DNA from 2 places in the Vibrio apostichopi genome. Region 2 is predicted to be linked to the other one. Evidence: predicted binding sites of a transcription regulator. Region 2 holds the regulator's gene; the other holds the start of a gene.
The links. The regulator MetJ, encoded in region 2, represses methionine synthesis genes. The targets are predictions, from matches to a motif close to TTAGACNTNTANANGTCTAA.
Positions count from the first base shown of each region.

Region 1: the regulator MetJ is predicted to act here: its motif matches at 2,274-2,293, upstream of metK (methionine adenosyltransferase).

Region 1 covers NZ_AP028067.1:3,306,295-3,316,887, forward strand. The annotation lists gene tkt (transketolase) at 33-2,027, opposite strand; gene metK (methionine adenosyltransferase) at 2,405-3,559, shown strand; gene QUF19_RS14680 (DUF2189 domain-containing protein) at 3,928-4,725, shown strand; gene QUF19_RS14685 (SprT family zinc-dependent metalloprotease) at 4,804-5,304, shown strand; gene QUF19_RS14690 (endonuclease) at 5,402-6,133, shown strand; gene rsmE (16S rRNA (uracil(1498)-N(3))-methyltransferase) at 6,293-7,024, shown strand; gene gshB (glutathione synthase) at 7,034-7,984, shown strand; gene QUF19_RS14705 (YqgE/AlgH family protein) at 8,101-8,664, shown strand; gene ruvX (Holliday junction resolvase RuvX) at 8,730-9,152, shown strand; gene QUF19_RS14715 (hypothetical protein) at 9,251-9,412, shown strand; gene QUF19_RS14720 (PilT/PilU family type 4a pilus ATPase) at 9,496-10,593, opposite strand, start outside.
Region 2 covers NZ_AP028067.1:3,497,030-3,507,622, reverse strand. The annotation lists gene cytR (DNA-binding transcriptional regulator CytR) at 1-971, opposite strand, end outside; gene priA (primosomal protein N') at 1,212-3,413, opposite strand; gene rpmE (50S ribosomal protein L31) at 3,745-3,963, shown strand; gene QUF19_RS15740 (malic enzyme-like NAD(P)-binding protein) at 4,298-5,587, shown strand; gene metJ (met regulon transcriptional regulator MetJ) at 5,773-6,093, opposite strand; gene QUF19_RS15730 (O-succinylhomoserine (thiol)-lyase) at 6,302-7,483, shown strand; gene QUF19_RS15725 (bifunctional aspartate kinase/homoserine dehydrogenase II) at 7,486-9,897, shown strand; gene metF (methylenetetrahydrofolate reductase) at 10,218-10,593, shown strand, end outside.

The sequences.
Region 1 (10,593 bases), 190 kb from region 2:
TTCACTGTTAGCACAAGGCCATCAGTTAATGATTAAGCAAGAAGTTCTTTCGCTGTGTTTACTACGTTTTCAGTAGTGAAACCGAACATCTTGAATAGCTCGCCTGCTGGTGCAGATTCGCCGAACGTTGTCATACCGATGATCTTGCCACCGAAACCAACGTACTTGTACCAGAAGTCAGCGATGCCAGCTTCTACAGCAATACGTACTGTTACGTCAGCTGGAAGTACAGACTCACGGTATTCAGCGTCTTGCTTATCAAACGCGTCAGTTGCAGGCATCGATACTACGCGTACTTTCTTGCCTTCAGCTGTTAGTTCAGCAGCAGCGCTAACCGCTAGTTCAACTTCAGAACCCGTCGCGATAAGGATAAGCTCTGGTTTGCCTTCGCAATCTTTCAGGGTGTAACCACCCTTAGCGATGTTTGCCACTTGCTCTGCATCACGATCTTGTTGTGCAAGGTTTTGACGAGAGAAGATAAGTGCAGAAGGACCATCTTTGCGTTCGATTGCCAGTTTCCAAGCAACAGCAGACTCAACTTGGTCACATGGACGCCATGTGCTCATGTTTGGGGTCAGACGTAGAGAAGCGATCTGCTCAACCGGTTGGTGAGTCGGACCATCTTCGCCTAGGCCGATAGAATCGTGCGTGTAAACTTGGATGTTCTGAATTTTCATCAGAGCAGCCATACGCATTGCGTTACGCGCGTATTCCATGAACATTAGGAACGTTGCGCCGTATGGTACGAAACCACCGTGCAGAGCGATACCGTTCATGATAGCCGTCATACCGAATTCACGTACACCGTAGTGGATGTAGTTACCAGAGAAGTCATTTGCTTCAAGAGACTTAGAACCAGACCACATAGTCAGGTTAGAAGGCGCAAGGTCAGCAGAACCGCCCATGAATTCAGGTAGCATAGCACCGAACGCTTCTAGAGCATTTTGAGATGCTTTACGTGATGCGATGTTTGCAGGGTTAGCTTGAAGATCAGCAATGATTGCGTTTGCTTTCTCTTCCCACTCAGCTGGAAGTTCGCCGTTAGTACGACGTTTAAACTCTGCTGCTAGCTCTGGGTGAGCGGCTGCGTATGCGTCAAACTTAGCATTCCAAGCCGCTTCTTTCGCTGCGCCCGCTTCTTTCGCATTCCACTCAGCTGCAATATCAGCTGGGATTTCGAAAGGACCGTGTTCCCAACCAAGTGCCGCTTTAGTTGCTGTGATTTCATCAGCGCCTAGTGGAGCACCATGACAGTCGTGCGTACCCGCTTTGTTTGGAGAACCAAAACCGATGATAGTTTTAGTACAGATAAGTGTTGGACGAGGATCCGCTTTAGCCGCTTCAATAGCAGCATTGATAGCGTCAGCGTCATGACCATCAACCGCTGGAATTACATGCCAGCCGTAAGCTTCAAAACGCTTAGGTGTATCGTCAGAGAACCAACCTTCAACTTCGCCATCGATAGAGATGCCGTTGTCATCCCAGAAAGCAACCAACTTACCAAGACCTAGCGTACCCGCTAGAGAACATGCTTCGTGAGAGATACCTTCCATCAGACAACCATCACCCATGAATGCATAAGTGAAGTGATCGACGATGTCGTGGCCTTCTTTGTTGAACTGTGCAGCCAATGCTTTCTCAGCCATCGCCATACCAACAGCGTTAGTGATGCCTTGACCTAGAGGACCAGTAGTCGTTTCGATACCAGGAGCGTAACCGTACTCTGGGTGACCAGGAGTCTTAGAGTGCAGTTGACGGAAGTTCTTAAGGTCTTCAATTGAAAGCTCGTAACCTGCAAGATGAAGCAGAGAGTAAATCAACATTGAACCATGGCCGTTAGACAGAATAAAACGGTCGCGGTCAGCCCACTCTGGGTTTGCTGGGTTGTGGTTCAAGTGACCACGCCAAAGAACTTCAGCGATGTCAGCCATACCCATAGGTGCGCCAGGGTGGCCTGAATTTGCTTGTTGAACGCCATCCATGCTAAGTGCGCGAATTGCATTGGCTAGATCTTTACGAGAAGGCATGTCTGCTCCTGAGTACATAAGCGATTTAAAAAAGAGATTGATGCTAAAATTTTCATTTTTATTAGCGCGGGTATTCTCTCAAACGACTTTAGCGACTGCAAACGTTTTACTGGCATTTTAACGGTCATTTTTCGCAATTTTCGAACATTTACATCACTTAGGAATGCCTTATCTCGACCGATACGCAAACGTTTAGTTATGACATATCATAAAAAAGAGCTTGTAATTCGACCGCTGGAATTTAGAATAGCCGTCTAGATGTAGAAACACCTACAAAATATACTGTATTTAATGGCGGCGCTTCCTAGCTTGCGACGCCTGAAATTATTTGCATTTAACTATTTGCAACTAAAAACTAAACTAAAAGTGGAGCTCTCATGGCTAAGCACCTATTCACTTCTGAATCTGTTTCAGAAGGCCATCCAGATAAAATTGCAGACCAAATCTCTGATGCTGTTCTTGATGCCATCTTGGAACAAGATCCAAAAGCACGTGTTGCTTGTGAGACTTACGTAAAAACCGGCATGGTTATGGTTGGCGGTGAAGTAACAACGTCTGCATGGGTTGATATCGAAGAAATCACTCGTGAAACAGTTCGTGAAATTGGTTACGTTCATTCTGATATGGGCTTTGACGCTGACTCTTGTGCTGTACTAAACACAATTGGTAAGCAGTCTCCAGACATCAACCAAGGTGTTGATAAAGCTGATCCTAAAGATCAAGGCGCAGGCGACCAAGGTATCATGTTTGGTTACGCGACTAACGAAACACCAATCCTAATGCCAGCTCCAATTACTTACTCTCACCTTCTTGTTAAGAAGCAAGCTGAAGTACGTAAGAGCGGCAAACTTGACTTCCTTCGCCCAGATGCGAAATCTCAAGTTACGTTCCAATACGACCAAGGTAAGATCGTTGGTATCGATGCTGTTGTTCTTTCGACTCAACACTGTGATTCAGTAACAACACCTGACCTACGTGAAGCGGTAATGGAAGAGATCATCAAGCCAGTACTTCCTTCAGAGTGGATCAACAAAGACACTAACTTCTTCATCAACCCAACAGGCCGTTTTGTAATCGGTGGCCCAATGGGTGACTGTGGTCTAACTGGTCGTAAGATCATCGTTGATACCTACGGCGGCGCAGCTCGTCACGGTGGCGGTGCATTCTCTGGTAAAGATCCATCAAAAGTTGACCGTTCTGCAGCTTACGCAGCTCGTTACGTTGCGAAAAACATCGTTGCTGCTGGCATGGCTGACCGTTGTGAGATTCAACTGTCTTACGCTATCGGTGTTGCAGATCCAACATCTATCATGGTTGAAACGTTTGGTACTGAGAAAGTAGCTCACGAAATCATCATTGAAGCCGTTCGTCAAAACTTCGACCTACGTCCATACGGTCTTCAAGAGATGCTGAACCTTCTTCAACCTATCTACAAGCAGACTGCAGCATACGGTCACTTCGGTCGTGAAGAGTTCCCTTGGGAAGCGACTGACAAAGCAGCAATGCTTGCAGACTTTGCTGGCCTAAAATAATTTAGCCAAAGCAAATCACTTCTTTAAAGCCCTTACTTGTTAGTAAGGGCTTTATTTTTATGTACTTACCTCTCCCACGCTAATCTATCCACCTTTCAAAAGACGCCTTTACCGTTAACCACTTAGTATAAAAACCCGCCGATAATTTGTGTTTTCGAACACTACTGACAATAGTTAAGGTAACTCCTAGGCGATCAAGCTCACATTTAACTCAAAGTAATTCAGTCTGATAGCTCTCGTTAAATGCACGCTAGAACAATAACTGGGACGAAAAAGAGCAATTTAGCTCAACACCATAACTCTCACAAAAGCCACACCGATGAGCCTTATGGAACTATAACTAGGACGTTATTTAACTAGGGGGATATATGCCTCGTACTGTACACCCATCCGAACTGAACGATAAGAAACACAAGGTCAGCGATCAGGATTACGCTCGCACCATTCCTTGTAACCAAGTAAGCATATCCGCCCCTTTCCATTGGTTATCGCTTGCACTACATGACTTAGTGAGAATGCCAATAATCAGCGCATTTTACGGATTGTGCTTCATGGCCGCGGCCATCGCCATCGTGCAACTAGTGCAATGGCAAGGAACACACCTAGTCGTCATGCCAAGCTTGATAGTCTATATGTTGATAGGACCATTCCTTGCTTTGGGTTTATACGATGCGAGCTGGGAAAGAGAGAAAGGACATTCACCAAGTTTGTTCCACTCAATGAAGGCGATTACTCGCAACTCCACGCACCAATGGGCTTTTGCGATTGTGTTGATGGTGGCAATGATATTTTGGATGAGGATTGCTGCGTTATTGCATGCACTCTACCCTTCCGTACAAGGCGCACCATTAAGCGAGTTTGCGCCATTCCTTATTACTGGTTCGGTGATTGGATTAGTTATCGCGAGTCTCATATTCAGCATCTCAGCATTTTCGATTCCATTGATGATGGAAAGACGTGTTGATGTGATGAGCGCCATCTTTACTAGCTTCAACGCCGTTAAATCGAACATCCCTGCGATGGTCGTTTGGGCTGGTATCATTGGTACAGGTATCTTAGTCGGCTTCGCGACCTACGGTGTGGGTATGATTGTAACGATGCCATTACTTGGTTACGGAACATGGCATGCTTACCACGAAGTCATCAAAAAGAAACATCACGTTTAAATCGTTTCACGATCGATGAGCAATGTTATGATGAGGCCTTAGCTTAAACGCTGAGGCTTTTTTTGGAGTTAACAACGCTTGTCTTACACCCCGCAACAACATCGAGTAAATAAAAAACTGGGCGAATGCCTAGCTATTGCTAATCAACATTTTTCTCGTGAATTTCCATGCCCAACCGTCACTTACAAGTTAAGAGGAAAGGCAGCAGGAAAAGCCTACCTCCAGTTAAACGAGATAAAACTCAATCAAGTGCTATTCAGCGAAAATGAAGACGCCTTTATTAACGAAGTCGTGCCTCATGAACTCGCACATCTGATCACACATCAGGTATTCGGACGAGTGAGACCTCACGGGAATGAGTGGAAATACGTCATGGAAAAGGTATTCAATGTACCGGCCAGAACCACCCACAGCTTGGAGATCACCTCAGTGCAAGGAAAAACCTTTGAGTACCGCTGTGATTGCACTACTTATCCCCTGTCGATTAGAAGACACAACAAAGTCATCCGCAACCAATCAACTTATCGTTGCCAACAATGCCAGCAAACCTTAGCTTTTACCGGCCTTCAATTGAGCTAAGTCTTAAGCTCACAAGGTAACGCGAATAAATGTAATAGAGAGAACTAACATTTGAGTGCTAGACTGTTGTTTATCATACTTTCATCAGTCTTTCTCTATGCAAAAAACCACTCCAAAAGTATTTGGCCTGTCGGTGTCCTTTTACCTATCAATAGTATTTGGCCTACTGGTAACCCAAAGCGTTTTCGCCGCTCCACCAAGCTCCTTCTCCAAAGCAAAAAAAGAAGCCGTGAAGATTTATCTCGATCACCCGACTTCATTTTATTGTGGTTGTGACATTACTTGGAAAGACAAAAAGAAAGGTATCCCCGACCTCGATGGCTGTGGTTATCAAGTGAGAAAACAGCAAAAACGCGCTTCCCGTATTGAGTGGGAACACGTGGTTCCAGCTTGGCAATTTGGCCACCAGCGTCAGTGTTGGCAAGATGGCGGACGTAAGAACTGCACTCGCAATGACAAAATATTCAAATCGATGGAAGCCGATCTTCACAACCTGACTCCGGCTATTGGCGAGGTTAACGGTGATCGCTCCAATTACAATTTCAGTCAGTGGAATGGAATGGATGGCGTGAGCTACGGTCAGTGTGAAATGCAGGTCAACTTCAAACAGCGTAAAGTGATGCCGCCAGACAGAGCAAAAGGTTCTATCGCGCGTACTTATCTTTACATGAGCCAAGAATATGGTTTCAAGCTATCTAAGCAGCAGACTAACCTAATGATGGCGTGGAACAAGCAATTCCCTGTCGATAAGTGGGAATGTACTCGTGATGAGCGAATCTATGCGATCCAAGGTAATCACAACCCATTTGTTTTCCCTGCTTGTAAATAACACGACGCAGGCAACCAACATCTCCAATTGCCTCCATCTCAAACAAGAGTTTCAGAATTGCCCCTGAAACTCTTGCTCTACCCTTGTTTTTTCAACTAAAAGCATCCATGTTAGGCAGAGACAAAATACCCAAATGACACTATTTATAGGTTTACCAGCATGAGAATCCCTCGTATCCATCACCCAGAACGCATTCATCAGTTAGGTTCACTCGCTTTAGGCGAAGATGCCGCGGGTCATGTTGGTCGAGTCCTTCGTATGAAAGAAGGTCAAGATGTTCTTCTATTTGATGGCAGTGGCGCTGAATTCCCTGCGACAATTGCTGAAGTATCAAAAAAGAACGTCACAGTTAATGTTACTGAACGTATCGAGCATAGCAGCGAATCTCCGTTAGACTTACATTTAGGCCAAGTAATTTCACGTGGCGACAAAATGGAATTCACGATTCAGAAATCGGTTGAGCTTGGTGTGAATACCATTACCCCACTGATTTCAGAGCGCTGTGGCGTTAAGCTTGATACTAAACGCTTCGAGAAAAAGCTCGCGCAGTGGCAAAAGATTGCTATCGCAGCATGTGAACAGTCTGGCCGTAATACGGTTCCAGTTATTCGCCCAATCATGCAACTTGAAGAGTGGTGCAGCGAACCGAGTGAAGCGTTAAAGCTAAACCTGCATCCTCGTGCAAAATACTCAATTAACACCCTTCCAGAACCCATCAGTAAGGTGCGCCTATTGATCGGTCCTGAAGGCGGACTGTCAGCTGAAGAAATCGGCATGACAGAACAATACAAATTTGAAGAGACGCTACTCGGCCCACGTGTACTTCGTACCGAGACAGCAGCTCTAACCGCAATTACTGCCTTACAAGTCCGTTTTGGCGATCTAGGCTAGGAGAAAAAAATGATCAAACTTGGCATCGTAATGGATCCAATTTCATCCATTAACATCAAAAAAGACTCTAGCTTTGCCATGATGCTTGAAGCTCAGCGTCGTGGTTACGAAATCCATTACATGGAAATGGATGATCTACATTTAGATCAAGGCGTAGCCATTGCTGACACTAAGGTTGTTGAACTAAAAGAAGATCCAAACGGTTGGTACGAGTTCAAATCAGAACAGACTATCGCGCTATCCGATTTAGATGCTGTATTGATGCGTAAAGATCCTCCGTTTGATACTGAGTACATCTACGCGACTTATATTCTTGAGCGTGCTGAAGAGAACGGCGCACTGATCGTAAACAAGCCACAAAGCTTACGTGACTGTAACGAGAAGCTATTCACGGCTTGGTTCCCAGAACTGACGCCGACCACCATCGTGACTCGTAAAGCTGAAAAGATTAAAGCGTTCCGAGAAGAACACGGTGACGTGATTCTAAAGCCACTTGATGGCATGGGCGGCGCGTCTATCTTCCGAGTGAAAGAAGGCGATCCAAACGTATCAGTTATTATTGAAACCTTGACCAACCACGGTCAAAACTACGCAATGGCACAAACCTTTGTACCAGACATCAGCAATGGTGATAAGCGTATTCTTGTGGTTGATGGTGAACCAATGCCTTACTGCCTAGCGCGTATTCCTGCTAAAGGGGAAACTCGAGGTAACCTTGCTGCTGGTGGTACAGGTGAAGCTCGTCCGCTAAGTGAAACCGATTGGGCTATCGCAAGAGCGGTTGCACCTGCACTAAAAGAGAAAGGCTTAATCTTTGTCGGACTTGATGTTATCGGCGACAAGCTGACTGAAATCAACGTGACAAGCCCTACTTGTATCCGTGAAATTGAAGCTGCTTTTGATATTTCGGTAACGGGCAAATTAATGGATGCAATCGAGCGTCGCGTTAACGCTAAATAGCCTAAACTAAAGAAAGCCTTAGCTATTCGAAAGCACAAAAATATCTAGGCAAAGAACAATGAGCGGCTTTACGCCGCTCTTTTTCCTTTACTGGGAACACACTGGCAGGAGGCTCTATGAATTTAACGAACCACTTTCTGGTCGCTATGCCCGGAATGAAAGATCCATACTTTCAAAATTCGGTGATCTATCTTTGTGAGCACAATGACGCAGGTGCGATGGGTTTAATGATCAACGCTCCTATCGATGTCACTGTCGGCAGCATGCTTAAGCAAGTTGAGGTTGATTCTGAACAGCCGAAACCCAACCAAGCAAGCCTTGATAAGCCAGTACTTAATGGTGGGCCAGTCGCAGAAGACCGTGGGTTTATTTTGCACAAACCCAAAGGCAGTTATCAATCCAGCATCAACATGACGGATCAAATCTCGGTAACAACCTCGAAAGATATTCTAATGGTGTTAGGGACAGAAGATGAACCTATGCATTATCTGGTCGCGCTTGGTTATGCCGGATGGGAACCAGGACAACTGGAAACCGAGCTGACTGAAAACTCATGGCTAACCGTTGAGGCCGATCCAAAGGTTATCTTCGACACGCCAATTTCGGATCGCTGGAAAGTCGCCGTTCAAATGTTAGGCATCAATGCGGCTCAGCTTTCAGCGGACGCTGGCCACGCCTAGCCTAGCCCGACTCAGCTCAATAGAATAAACAGACACTCTCAAACACAGATTAATTTGGAAGCCCCATGTCACGAACAATTATGGCATTTGACTACGGTACAAAAAGTATCGGCAGTGCGATAGGACAAGAAATCACAGGTACAGCAAGCCCTTTAAAAGCCTTTAAAGCGAAAGATGGCATCCCAAACTGGGACGATATCGAGAAGCAAATTAAGGAATGGCAGCCAAATCTTATTGTGGTTGGCCTTCCTACCGACCTTCATGGTAAAGATCTAGCAGCCATTACACCCAGAGCGAAGAAGTTCGCTAACCGTCTTAAAGGACGCTTTGGTGTGGATGTTGAACTGCATGATGAAAGACTTTCTACTACAGAAGCAAGGGCCGACCTTTTTGAAATGGGTGGCTATAAAGCGCTAAGCAAAGGTAATGTCGATAACCAGTCTGCAGTCGTCATTTTAGAGAGCTGGTTTGAAGCACAATATTCATAACGAAAAATAAGTGAGCAAAATGTAAGCTAACTTGTGATCCCACTCGAATTTCACATCGTAATGTCGATGCAATTCAAAATAAGAACGTGGGAGTTCACATGAAAATTTTTCTAGCAATCTTCGCCGCTCTAGCAATATCAGCATGTAGTTCAATGGGTGGTGGTTCAGCGGGTTACACTGGCGAACAATATCCGACTAAAATTAAATTAGAAAAAGAACGCGGTTACTCGAACGATAACAACAGCTTTGCAAATCACTAATTTACTCGCTTCACAAAAAACCCGCTTCTAGAGCGGGTTTTTTATTGGTTTTAAGATTAAGCACTAAGCACTAAGCACTGAATCTACTCCATATCTATCTTCACACCAGCCAAAGCGCCAGTCCCGTAGTCATCATCACCACGTCTGGTTTTTAGCATTAAGCGCAAGTCATTGGCTGAATCTGCACTGTGGAACGCATCTTCTTCGCTAATCTTGCCAGCAACGACCAAATCATACAAAGCTTGGTCAAAGGTCTGCATCCCAATCTCTTTCGATTTCGCCATGGTTGCTTTTAGCTCATGTAACTCACCACGGCGAATCAAGTCAGACACTCGTGGGCTGTTGAGTAGAATCTCAAACACACCATGACGACCGCTACCATTCTTATCTCGGATTAATTGCTGAGCGACCACACCACGCAGGTTCATCGACAAATCAAACAAGAACTGTTCTTTCTGCTCTTTAGGCACCAAGTGGAGAATACGTTCTAACGCTTGGTTAGCGTTATTGGCGTGCAAGGTTGCCATACACAAATGACCCGTTTCAGCAAAGGTCATCGCATATTCCATGGTTTCACGGCTACGGATTTCGCCAATCAAGATCATATCAGGAGCTTGGCGCAAAGAGTTCTTAAGCGCAACTTCATAACTCTCGGTGTCGAGCCCAACCTCACGTTGAGTCACGATGCACTTTTTATGTTCGTGAACAAATTCAATTGGGTCTTCAACCGTCAAGATATGCCCCGAGCGGTTAGTATTTCGATAACCCGTCATTGCAGCCATTGAAGTCGATTTACCAGAACCCGTCGCCCCAACCACCAGCACAAGTCCACGCTTTGCGATTGAAAGGTCTTGCAGTACATCAGGAAGCTTTAATTGCTCAAAGGTTGGGATGTTAGTTTCGATACGACGAATGACCGCTCCTGGTAGCTCTCGCTGAAAAAACGCACTCACTCGAAAACGACCAAAATCACGCACTATGGCAAAATTAGCCTCACGCGTTTGCTGATATTCATCACGTCGGTCTTGATCCATCATCGCGTCAAGCAACTGTCCGACTTGAGCCGCATTCAATTTCTCGCCTTGAGGTCGCAGTTCACCATCGACACGAAATAAAATAGGCGCATCGACAGTGATATAAAGATCCGACGCTTTTTGAGATAGCATCCCCTCAAGAATTTG
Region 2 (10,593 bases):
ACGAGTTTAGCTTCAAGTAGGCGTGAACCTGCTTGAACATCGTTACCTTTAAGTAGGTCGAGCATCATCAACATCGCTTGGCGTCCAATTTCGTAACGAGGTTGAGAAATCGTCGTTAGCGGTGGATCGCAGTATTGAGCGAATTGGATGTCATCGAAGCCAACAATCGATAGGTCTTGAGGAACACGTAAACCTAACTTCTTCGCTTCTTGAATCGCACCAATTGCCATCGCATCGTTGTGACAGAAAATTGCAGTTGGTTGCTCTGGAAGTGCTAATAATTGACGAACCGCTTGTGCGCCAGCTTCAAAGGTGAAATCGCCCACAGTGCTGTAAGCTGGGTTCATTGATACTCCAGCGCGGCGCAGTGCTTGTTGGTAACCTTGTTGGCGGAACTTACACAGGGTTGCAGTGGTTGGCCCAGAGATTTGAGCAATGCGCTTATGACCTAATTGAGCTAGGTAGTTCACGGCTTCAAATGCAGAGGTCAGGTTGTCGATGTGAACCGTTGGTAATTCAAGCTCGGGTGCAAATTCACACGCCATAACCATAGGTGGTAGATTTTTTTGTTCAGGCTTGCTGACATCAAATGGATGATCGGTGCCTAACAGCAGCATGCCATCAGCTTGTTTGGTGAAGACTAAGTTAACAAATGATGATTCGCGCTTCTTCTGTTGACCACTGTCGCCAAGCAGGACTAGGTAATCATTTTCTACTGCAGCATCTTCGATACCACGGATGATCTCAGCGAAATAAGGGTCACAGATATCAGGAACAATAGTGATGATGGTTTTTGATTCGTTGCGACGTAAGTTTCGAGCTAATGTATTGGGTGAGTATCCAGCTTCAAGTACTGCTGTTTCTACTCGTTTTCGAGTTGAAACTGAGACTTTCTCAGGGTTCATCAATGCACGTGATACCGTTGCGGTTGAGACGCCTGCTAGCTGGGCAACATCCTTCATTGTCGCCATAAATTAAACCCTCTTTTAAGTTCCTTTGCTGCCTAAGTATCTAAGGCGTGAATAATTAATACAATCGGATAGATATTGTGAAAGTGTTGCTAACACTTTTTTTATTGCAATATTTTATTCGTTTCATCCGTGTAAAGTTACGGCTAGATTAACAAAAATCACATGACTAGTGTGAAGTTGCTCACGAGAAATATGAAATATTTGTGAACAAACTTATCATTAGTTTTAACCCGAGTGGGTTTAGCTCAGATCTTGCGGCTCAATATCGAGTGACCAACGGACTTTTTTCGCAGCGGGTAACATATTAATTGCCGGCTTCGCACTCATTAATAGCTTTTGCATCAATGAACGAGTCTGTGTTTGCAAGATCAGCTGCCAGCGAGATTTACCTGCTCGTTTTGCCAATGGCGCAGGGGTTGGGCCGAGCACCATGCAATATTGGTCAAACAGTGGATGTGATTCCAATGTGTGACGAACTTGACGCAAGAACTCTTCCACCAAGCGTGTGTCGTTCGCTTCTGCTCTAAACAGAGTCATGAAGGTATAAGGCGGCAACATCGTTTGTTTGCGTTCAGCCAGAGCTGTCTGGGCAAAGTGGTTATAGTCTTTGTGCAGCAGTGCTTGTAGCAAGCCATGTTCTGGATGGTGAGTTTGTAAGATTACCTCACCTGGCTTACTGGCACGTCCTGCTCGACCTGCAACTTGAGTGAACAACTGAGCCAGTCTTTCAGAGGCGCGGAAGTCACTACTATATAAAGAGGCATCAACGTCCAATAACGCCACAAGTGTCACGTCAGGGAAGTGGTGACCTTTAGCAAGCATCTGTGTGCCGATCAGTATTTGGTATTCACCCTTACGAATCGACTCTAATGCGCTTTCTAGGCTGCCCTTACGGCGGGTGCTATCGCGGTCAATACGAATGGTTTTGTATTCAGGGAACAGTTGACCAAGTTGCGTTTCAAGTTGTTCAGTGCCGACACCCACCGTTACCAAGTTAGCTGAACCACAACCTTGGCAATTGTGCACGATATGCTGCTGCGAGCCGCAATGGTGGCAGCGCATTTCATTGCTGTACTGGTGATAGGTGTAGTAAGCATCACAGCGCTTACATTCGGCTGTCCAACCACAATCGTGACACATCAATGCGGGGGAGAAACCACGGCGATTGAGAAACAACATCACCTGGTTGCCCGCTTTTAAGTGTCTTTGCATCTCTGCAATTAACGATGCAGATAAACCACTTTCCAGATATTCACCCTTAACATCCAACACTTTATTGGTGGTCGGCAGTGCGACACCTGCTCGTGAGGTGAGGGTGAGGTAGCTGTATTTACCTATCTGGGCGTTGTGCAGCGTTTCAAAAGCCGGTGTGGCTGAACCTAGAACCACCGGGATTTGCGCCTTATGAGCACGCATGATGGCAACATCACGAGCGTGGTAGCGCAGGCTATCTTGCTGCTTATAAGAGGCGTCGTGCTCTTCATCGACAATGATAATGCCCAAATCAGCAAACGGCGTGAACAGAGCCGAGCGCGTACCAATCACGATGCCAGCTATCTTATCGCGGGCTGATAGCCATGCATTGAGTCGCTCAGAATCGTTTAATCCAGAGTGGATAACCTCAACAGGCACATTAAAGCGTCGCTTAAAGCGGTTAATCGTTTGTGGAGTCAGGCCAATCTCAGGTACCAAGACTAACGCTTGCTTGCCTTGGTCGAGAATCGGTTTGATCATATTTAGGTAGACCTCGGTCTTACCTGAACCAGTGACACCCTCTAGCAAGAAGCACCCAAAATCGGTTTGGCTATTTACTGTCGCAATCGCGATGGCTTGCTCTGCATTGAGTTTAGGCTTGTCTTGGTCGTTTTCGAGTTCAACTGGCCATGGTTTACGCTTCGGCTTTTTCTCTACCGACTCAATCCAGCCTTTTTCTTCCAATGTCTTAAGTACCGCGCTGCCCACCTCTTCATCGATGAACTCTTGATGAGGAACCGCGCCGTGTTCAAGCATGTGCATTACTTTGGCTTGTTTGACCGCGCGACCAAAGCCTTGCATCAGTTGATCTCTACCTGATGGGGTCAGTTGCCATTCGACAAGCGTTGCGAAATCGGCCGCTTTGCCTTTTCGTAAAGCGCTTGGCAGAGCGTTAGCTAAGGTTTCACCCAGTGGGTACTGATAGAACTGACTGCACCATACCAAGAGTGAGTAGACCGATTCAGGCCAAACGGGTTGGTTATCTAATAAGGCTTTAATTGGCTTGAGCTTGTCGAGATCGAATTCTGATTCGTTAACCAGAGCCGTCACGATACCGGTTAAGGTTTGTCGTCCAAAAGGCACAGAGACTCGACCACCAATAATCGGAAATAGGTGGCTAGGAATCTTGTAATCGAACTGCTTGTCGAGTGGAACAGGCAGTGCCACACGGGCAATCATTGGACGCATAAAGGGACGGCTTTATCTGAGTTGACGAGAGCGAACAGTCTAATGGATAAGGGCGTTAAATTCGAGGAGCAGTTTAGATGACAGAGCTTACTTGAGGCTTGAATGCTACTGGAGCCATAAAATAACGCTTAATAGAGGGTTTAAGGACTGTGTTGGTGAAAAATGTATCAAATCAGTTGATCCTACCTCACAGATTCATTACTATACTGCGCCTTAAAGGTATGGCTTTATCGCTTTTTAGTGATGCTGCGGTGTCTTTATTTTATTTTTTAACAACGTGTGGTGTCCGGCTTAGAATCGGATGGCGACACGGCCTAATTGAGGTTATCCCATGAAAGCTGGAATCCACCCAGAATACAAAGCAGTAACAGCAACTTGTTCTTGCGGCAACACATTCGAATTCAACTCTACTCTAGGTAAAGATGGTATTCACCTAGACGTATGTGACAAATGTCACCCATTCTACACTGGTAAGCAACGTATCGTAGATACAGGCGGCCGTGTAGATCGCTTTAACAAGCGTTTCGGTGCTCTTTCTAGCAAGAAGTAATTCTCGCTATTTAGACATGAAAAAGGACACTTCGGTGTCCTTTTTTGTTGCCTGACATTTGAGACAACCCTGACTTTTGCAATGCTCTCCGCTTATGTCGACGACAGACTGTCGATTTGAGTTTGGCTCCATCACTTTCCCCCTAATCACTCTTCCCTAGAAATCCGCTCGAAAGTTCAACAAGCGATAGTAATTTCAACTGCTCACTGGTCTTATTAGTAGTGAAATCTCGTTTTTTAATGAGACAGAGGCTTTAACCACCTAGGAACTTTGAAGTACATCTATTAACATGAACAAGATCCCCCAAATAATAATATCCTAGGAACCTACACCTATGTCTGAAGACAGCCGCCAAGACCAATCCTCTCAAGAATTATCGCCTCAAGAACGATTCCGTCAGCAAGCTCTTGATTATCATGAGTTCCCAATTCCAGGCAAAATTGCCGTAGCACTGACGAAGCCTGCAAACTCTGCAGAAGATCTAGCACTTGCATACAGCCCAGGCGTGGCTGAGCCTGTTCGCGAGATCGCACAGAACGTTGATAACGTCTATAAATACACAGGTAAGGGCAACATGGTTGCTGTTATCTCTAACGGTACTGCGATTCTTGGCCTAGGTAACCTTGGTCCTATTGCTTCTAAACCTGTAATGGAAGGTAAAGCGCTACTGTTTAAGCGTTTTGCTGGTTTAGATTCTATCGATATTGAAGTAAAACACCGCACAATCGATGAGTTCGTTGATACGGTTGCGAATATCGCAGATACATTCGGTGGTATTAACCTAGAAGACATCAAAGCACCAGATTGTTTTGAGATTGAACGTCGCCTGATTGAGCGTTGTGATGTACCTGTATTCCACGATGACCAACACGGTACTGCGATTGTAACGGCAGCGGGTATGCTGAACGCGATTGAGCTTCAAGGTAAGAAACTGGAAGAGTGTAAGATCGTTTGTTTAGGTGCTGGCGCAGCGGCTGTAGCATGTATGGAGCTACTGATTAAGTGTGGCGCTCAGCGTGAGAAGATCTACATGCTTGACCGTAAAGGTGTGATCCACACTCGTCGTGATGACCTAAACGAATACAAAGAGCTGTTCGCAAATAACACTGACAAGCGCACGCTTGAAGATGTTATCGAAGGCGCTGACCTGTTCTTGGGTGTATCGGGTCCTAATTTGCTACCAGCTGAAGCACTAACGTTGATGGCTGATAAGCCTGTTGTGTTTGCATGTTCAAACCCAGATCCAGAGATCAAGCCTGAGCTTGCTCATGAAGTTCGTTCTGACCTGATTATGGGTACTGGCCGCAGTGATTACCCTAACCAAGTAAACAACGTACTTTGTTTCCCATTCATTTTCCGTGGTGCGCTAGATGTGCGTGCGAGCGAAATCAATGACGAAATGAAATTGGCTGCTGTTAAAGCGATTCGTGAACTGGCGAAAGAAGAAGTTCCGGCTGAAGTACTGGCTGCTGCGGGTGAAACTGCATTGGAGTTCGGTAAAGGTTACATCATTCCTAAGCCAATGGACCCACGTCTACTTCCTCGCGTAGCAAAAGCTGTAGCGGAAGCGGCGGTTGAGTCTGGCGTTGCTCGTATTGAGATGCCTGCTAACTATATGGCTTAATAGCTTGTTATAGCTTGTTCGCGACTGCTCTATTGAGCGAAAAGAATAATAAAAAACCGACCCATTAGGAGTCGGTTTTTTTATGTCTATCATTCACTGCGCAGTCATAGAGGGCGTAGTGGTTGATGTTACAAATAGGGTTCAGTTATCGCGAATCAATATTGAAGGCAGTGACTGAGTTATTGTTATTCTTCGTCAAACGCTTCGAACTCGATACCCATCTCTGTCATCAGTTTTTTCACTTCAGTCGGAATATCGTCTGGACGGTCTTTACGAAGGTCTTCATCCGTTGGTAGTGGTTGGCCTGTGTACGCATGTAGAAAGGCTTCGCACAGTAGCTCACTGTTTGTTGCATGGCGTAGGTTATTAATCTGGCGGCGAGTGCGCTCGTCAGTAAGAACCTTTAACACTTTTAGAGGGATAGAAACTGTAATTTTCTTTACTTGTTCGCTTTTCTTTCCATGCTCAGCATATGGGCTTATGTATTCACCATTCCAGTCGGCCATTGCGTACCTTCATCACTTTAGTTGTTAGAATAAATTAATAGTGGTGATTTTAGCGGGATTTACTGCCATAAGCAAAGACATATGGACGTCTAGAAGTGTTGACGTCTCACGTTTATGAAAGTAAAGTGAATAACATATATCTAACACAGCCGCAAAATGCCGACAAGCAGCTGTGATTCTCAGACGCAAAACTTGTAAGGAAGCACCTATGAGCAGCCGGAAGCCAGCAACCATCGCAGTACGTACTGGTATCGAGTCAGACACGCAACACCATGCCGTTGTCCCACCTATTTATCTTTCGACTAACTATGGGTTTCCCGCTTTTGGTGAAGTGCCAAAGTATGATTATACCCGTTCTGGTAACCCAAACCGTGGTTTATTAGAAACGGCACTGTTCGAGCTTGAATCGGGCAAAGGCGCAGTTGTTACTAACTGCGGTACTTCGGCGCTTAACTTATGGGTTTCGGCTTTCTTAGGTGGCGATGATCTTATTATTGCACCGCACGACTGCTACGGCGGCACTTACCGTCTGTTTAACACACGCTCACTCAAAGGTGACTTCAAAGTTCTGTTTGTTGATCAATCGGATCAAGCAGCGCTGGATGCGGCGATCGCGCTTAAGCCAAAGTTGATCTTAATTGAAACACCATCGAACCCATTGGTTCGTGTGGTTGATATTGCAGAAACTTGCCGCAAAGCGAAAGAAGTGGGTGCACTGGTTGCTGTCGACAACACGTTTTTGACACCTGTGTTCCAAAAGCCTTTAGAGCTGGGTGCTGATTTTGTTATCCACTCAACCACTAAATACATCAACGGACACTCGGATGTTATTGGTGGCGTTGTGGTCACCAAAACTGAAGAGCACGCTGAAGAGTTAGCATGGTGGGGCAACTGTATTGGTGCGACCGGCACACCATTTGATAGCTACATGACGCTACGTGGTATTCGTACGCTAGGTGCGCGTATGCGTGTTCACGAAGAGAGCTCACGTGAAATTCTGACGGCTCTGCAACAACAAGACCTGGTGGGTACGATTTACCACCCAAGCCTGCCTGAACATCCGGGTCACGAGATCGCCAAGAAACAGCAGTTGGGCTTTGGTTCCATGCTGAGCTTTGAGTTTGCGGGCTCTTTTGAAGCGCTTAAATATTTTGTCGATAAGTTAGAGCTATTTTCTTTGGCTGAATCACTGGGTGGTGTTGAAAGCTTGATTTGTCACCCTGCGTCGATGACTCACCGTGCGATGGGTGAAGAAGCATTGGCTGAAGCGGGTGTTTCTCAACAACTACTGCGCCTTTCTGTCGGCCTTGAAGATGCAGAAGACCTAATCGACGATCTCAAGCAAGCCTTCGAAAGAACACAAGGCTTTATCGCTGAAGGGGAGGGTTAATAATGGCAACCTTTCGCCAGCTACATAAATTTGGTGGCAGCAGTTTAGCGAACCCTGAATGTTATCAACGCGTGGTCAACATTCTTAGAGAATACTCATCAGCCACTGACTTGGTCGTGGTATCGGCAGCGGGTAAAACAACCAACCGTTTGATTGAGTTTGTTGAAGCGCTCGACAAAGATGGCCGTATTGCTCATGAATGCCTACAAACCCTTCGTCAGTTCCAGCTTGAACTGATTGAAGCATTACTTGAAGGCGAAGCCGCTTCTCAACTAACGGCAACCATCCAACAAGAATTTACCGCTTTGGGTGAGCTCACTGCTCCCTTGAGCGAAGCACAAAAAGCGCAAGTGCTTGGTCATGGTGAGGTTTGGTCTTCACGTTTGTTGGCGACGTTGTTGTGCCAGCATGACTTACAAGCGGTTGCTCAAGATGCGCGTGCCTTTTTACGTGCAGAAGCGGGTGCTCAACCTGAAGTTGACCGCGCACGCTCTTACCCTCTGATTAAAGAAGCCTTAGCGCAGCATGCCCATTGTCGCGTGGTGATTACGGGCTTTATGGCTCAAAACTGCGAAGGCGAAACGGTACTGCTCGGTCGTAACGGTTCGGATTACTCAGCAACTGTGATTGGTGCTCTAGCTGAAGTTGAACGTGTGACTATTTGGAGTGACGTGGCGGGTGTATACAGCGCAGATCCTCGTTTGGTTTCGGATGCGTGCTTACTGCCTCTGCTTCGCCTTGATGAAGCGAGTGAATTAGCTCGTTTAGCGGCTCCAGTGCTACACAGCCGAACGCTACAGCCTGTGGCTCAAAGTGCTATGGACTTAAGCTTACGCTGTAGCTATCAGCCGGAGGCGGGCTCTACACAGATAGAGCGTGTACTGGCATCGGGTCGTGGTGCAAAAATCATTACCTCTTTGGATGAAGTTCTTATCGTGCAACTGACTTTTGGTCACGGTCATGATTTCGATCGTCTAGAGAGTGAAGTCCTTGAAGGGCTTAAGCGCGCTCAATTAGAGCCGCTTGCTTTCGAGCTTGAACCGGATCAGCACTGCTTGCGTCTTGCTTACACAGAAGAGATCGCTGGTGGCGCTCTGGAGTATCTACAAGACCACGCGATTGAAGCTGAGATTAAGCTCAAAGAAGGTTTCTCTTTGATTGCGGCGGTAGGTGCGGGTGTGACTAAGAACCCGAACCATTGCTACGGTTTTTACCAGCAACTGAAGAGCTCACCGGTTGAATTCATTTCAGAAGCGAACTCAGGCTTGAGCTTAGTGGCTGTGATTCGTAAGAGTGAAACATCAAGCCTTGTGAAAGGTATTCACTCTCAACTCTTCCAAGCGCAGAAGCGTGTTGCGATTGCTTTATGTGGCAAGGGCAATATTGGTTCAAGTTGGTTAAGCCTGTTTGCTGAGCAAAAAGCGGAACTTGAAAAGCGTCGTGGAATGAACTTTGAATTAGTTGCGGTAGTTGATAGCCAAACCTATTGGTTCGACGACCAAGGTATTGATGCGACTTCAGTTGGTAAACGCTTTGATGACGAAGCGATTGCCAACAACGGCAACGACTGGCTAGAACGTTTGGGTTCAATTCAAGGCTACGATGAAGCGGTTGTTTTAGATGTGACGGCAAGCCCTGTGCTTGCTGCAAAATACCTGCAAGTCGCACAACAAGGTATTCACCTGATCTCGGCTAACAAGGTGGCAGGTTCTGCATCAAGCGAGTATTACCATCAAGTGCAAGATGCTTTCGCTAAGATCAGCCGTCATTGGTTGTACAACGCGACAGTAGGTGCTGGCTTACCGATTAACCACACGGTTCGTGACCTGCGTGAAAGCGGCGATGACATCATCGCGCTATCGGGTATCTTCTCGGGCACGCTATCTTGGTTGTTCCAACAGTTCGATGGCACGGTGCCATTCAGTGAGTTGGTTGACTTAGCGTGGCAGCAAGGCCTCACTGAGCCCGATCCTCGCGCTGACCTCGATGGCTCAGACGTGATGCGTAAGCTGGTGATTCTGGCGCGTGAATCGGGTTTAGATATTGAACCTGAAAACGTGAAAGTAGAATCATTGGTACCTGCAGAGTTACAAGACCTGTCGGTGGATGACTTCTTTGATAAGGCCTCTGTGCTGAGCGAAGAGTTGGCTGAGCGTTTAGAAAAAGCGCATTCTCAGCAGAAGGTTCTACGTTACGTAGCGCGTTTAGAGAAGAATGGTAAGGCAACGGTAGGCGTTGAAGCGCTATCTAAAGAACATGCATTGGCGAACTTACTGCCTTGCGACAACATCTTTGCGATTGAGAGTAAATGGTATAAAGATAATCCATTGGTTATTCGTGGCCCAGGTGCTGGTCGTGAAGTGACAGCAGGTGCGATTCAGTCGGACCTAAACAGAATGTCTAGCCTGTTTTAATACTTAGAGCGGTTGGCTTAATAGTCAGATCAATTGCTTTAATACTCAGATAAATTGTTTTAGCGCGTAAATAGCATACTATTCACTAAGATAAATAAGGCTGAAAGCACGATGTGTTTTTCAGCCTTTTTTCTACCTTATTTCTGCTTTGCGACCCATCTAACGACTTGAGTTTTCCTCACGATCTACTTGAGAAAAATTCATAATCGATCTGTTGACATTAAATCGTATTCAATACATCCTACAGACATATAGACGTCTAAACGGCGTTCGAAGGATTTAAGATTTTTAGTGGTTGCTTTTGCCACAGGGAGAGTAAGATGGGATACACACACGCAGGCCATATCGACGCTTTGAATCAGAATATCGCTGAGCTTTCTGACAACATCAACGTGTCATTTGAATTCTTTCCACCAAGCAGTGAGAAGATGGAAGAAACACTGTGGAACTCTGTTCACCGTCTTAAAACACTTCAACCAAAATTTGTATCGGTAACCTATGGTGCAAACTCGGGTGAACGTGATCGTACCCACTCAATCATTAAAGAAATCAAAAACCAAACGGGCCTAGTGGCAGCACCACACTTAACGTGTATCGATGCGAGCCGTGAAGAGTTGATTCAAATTGCCGATGATTACTGGGCAAATGGAATTGAAAGTATTGTTGCGCTGCGTGGTGATATTCCTGCTGGCGGCG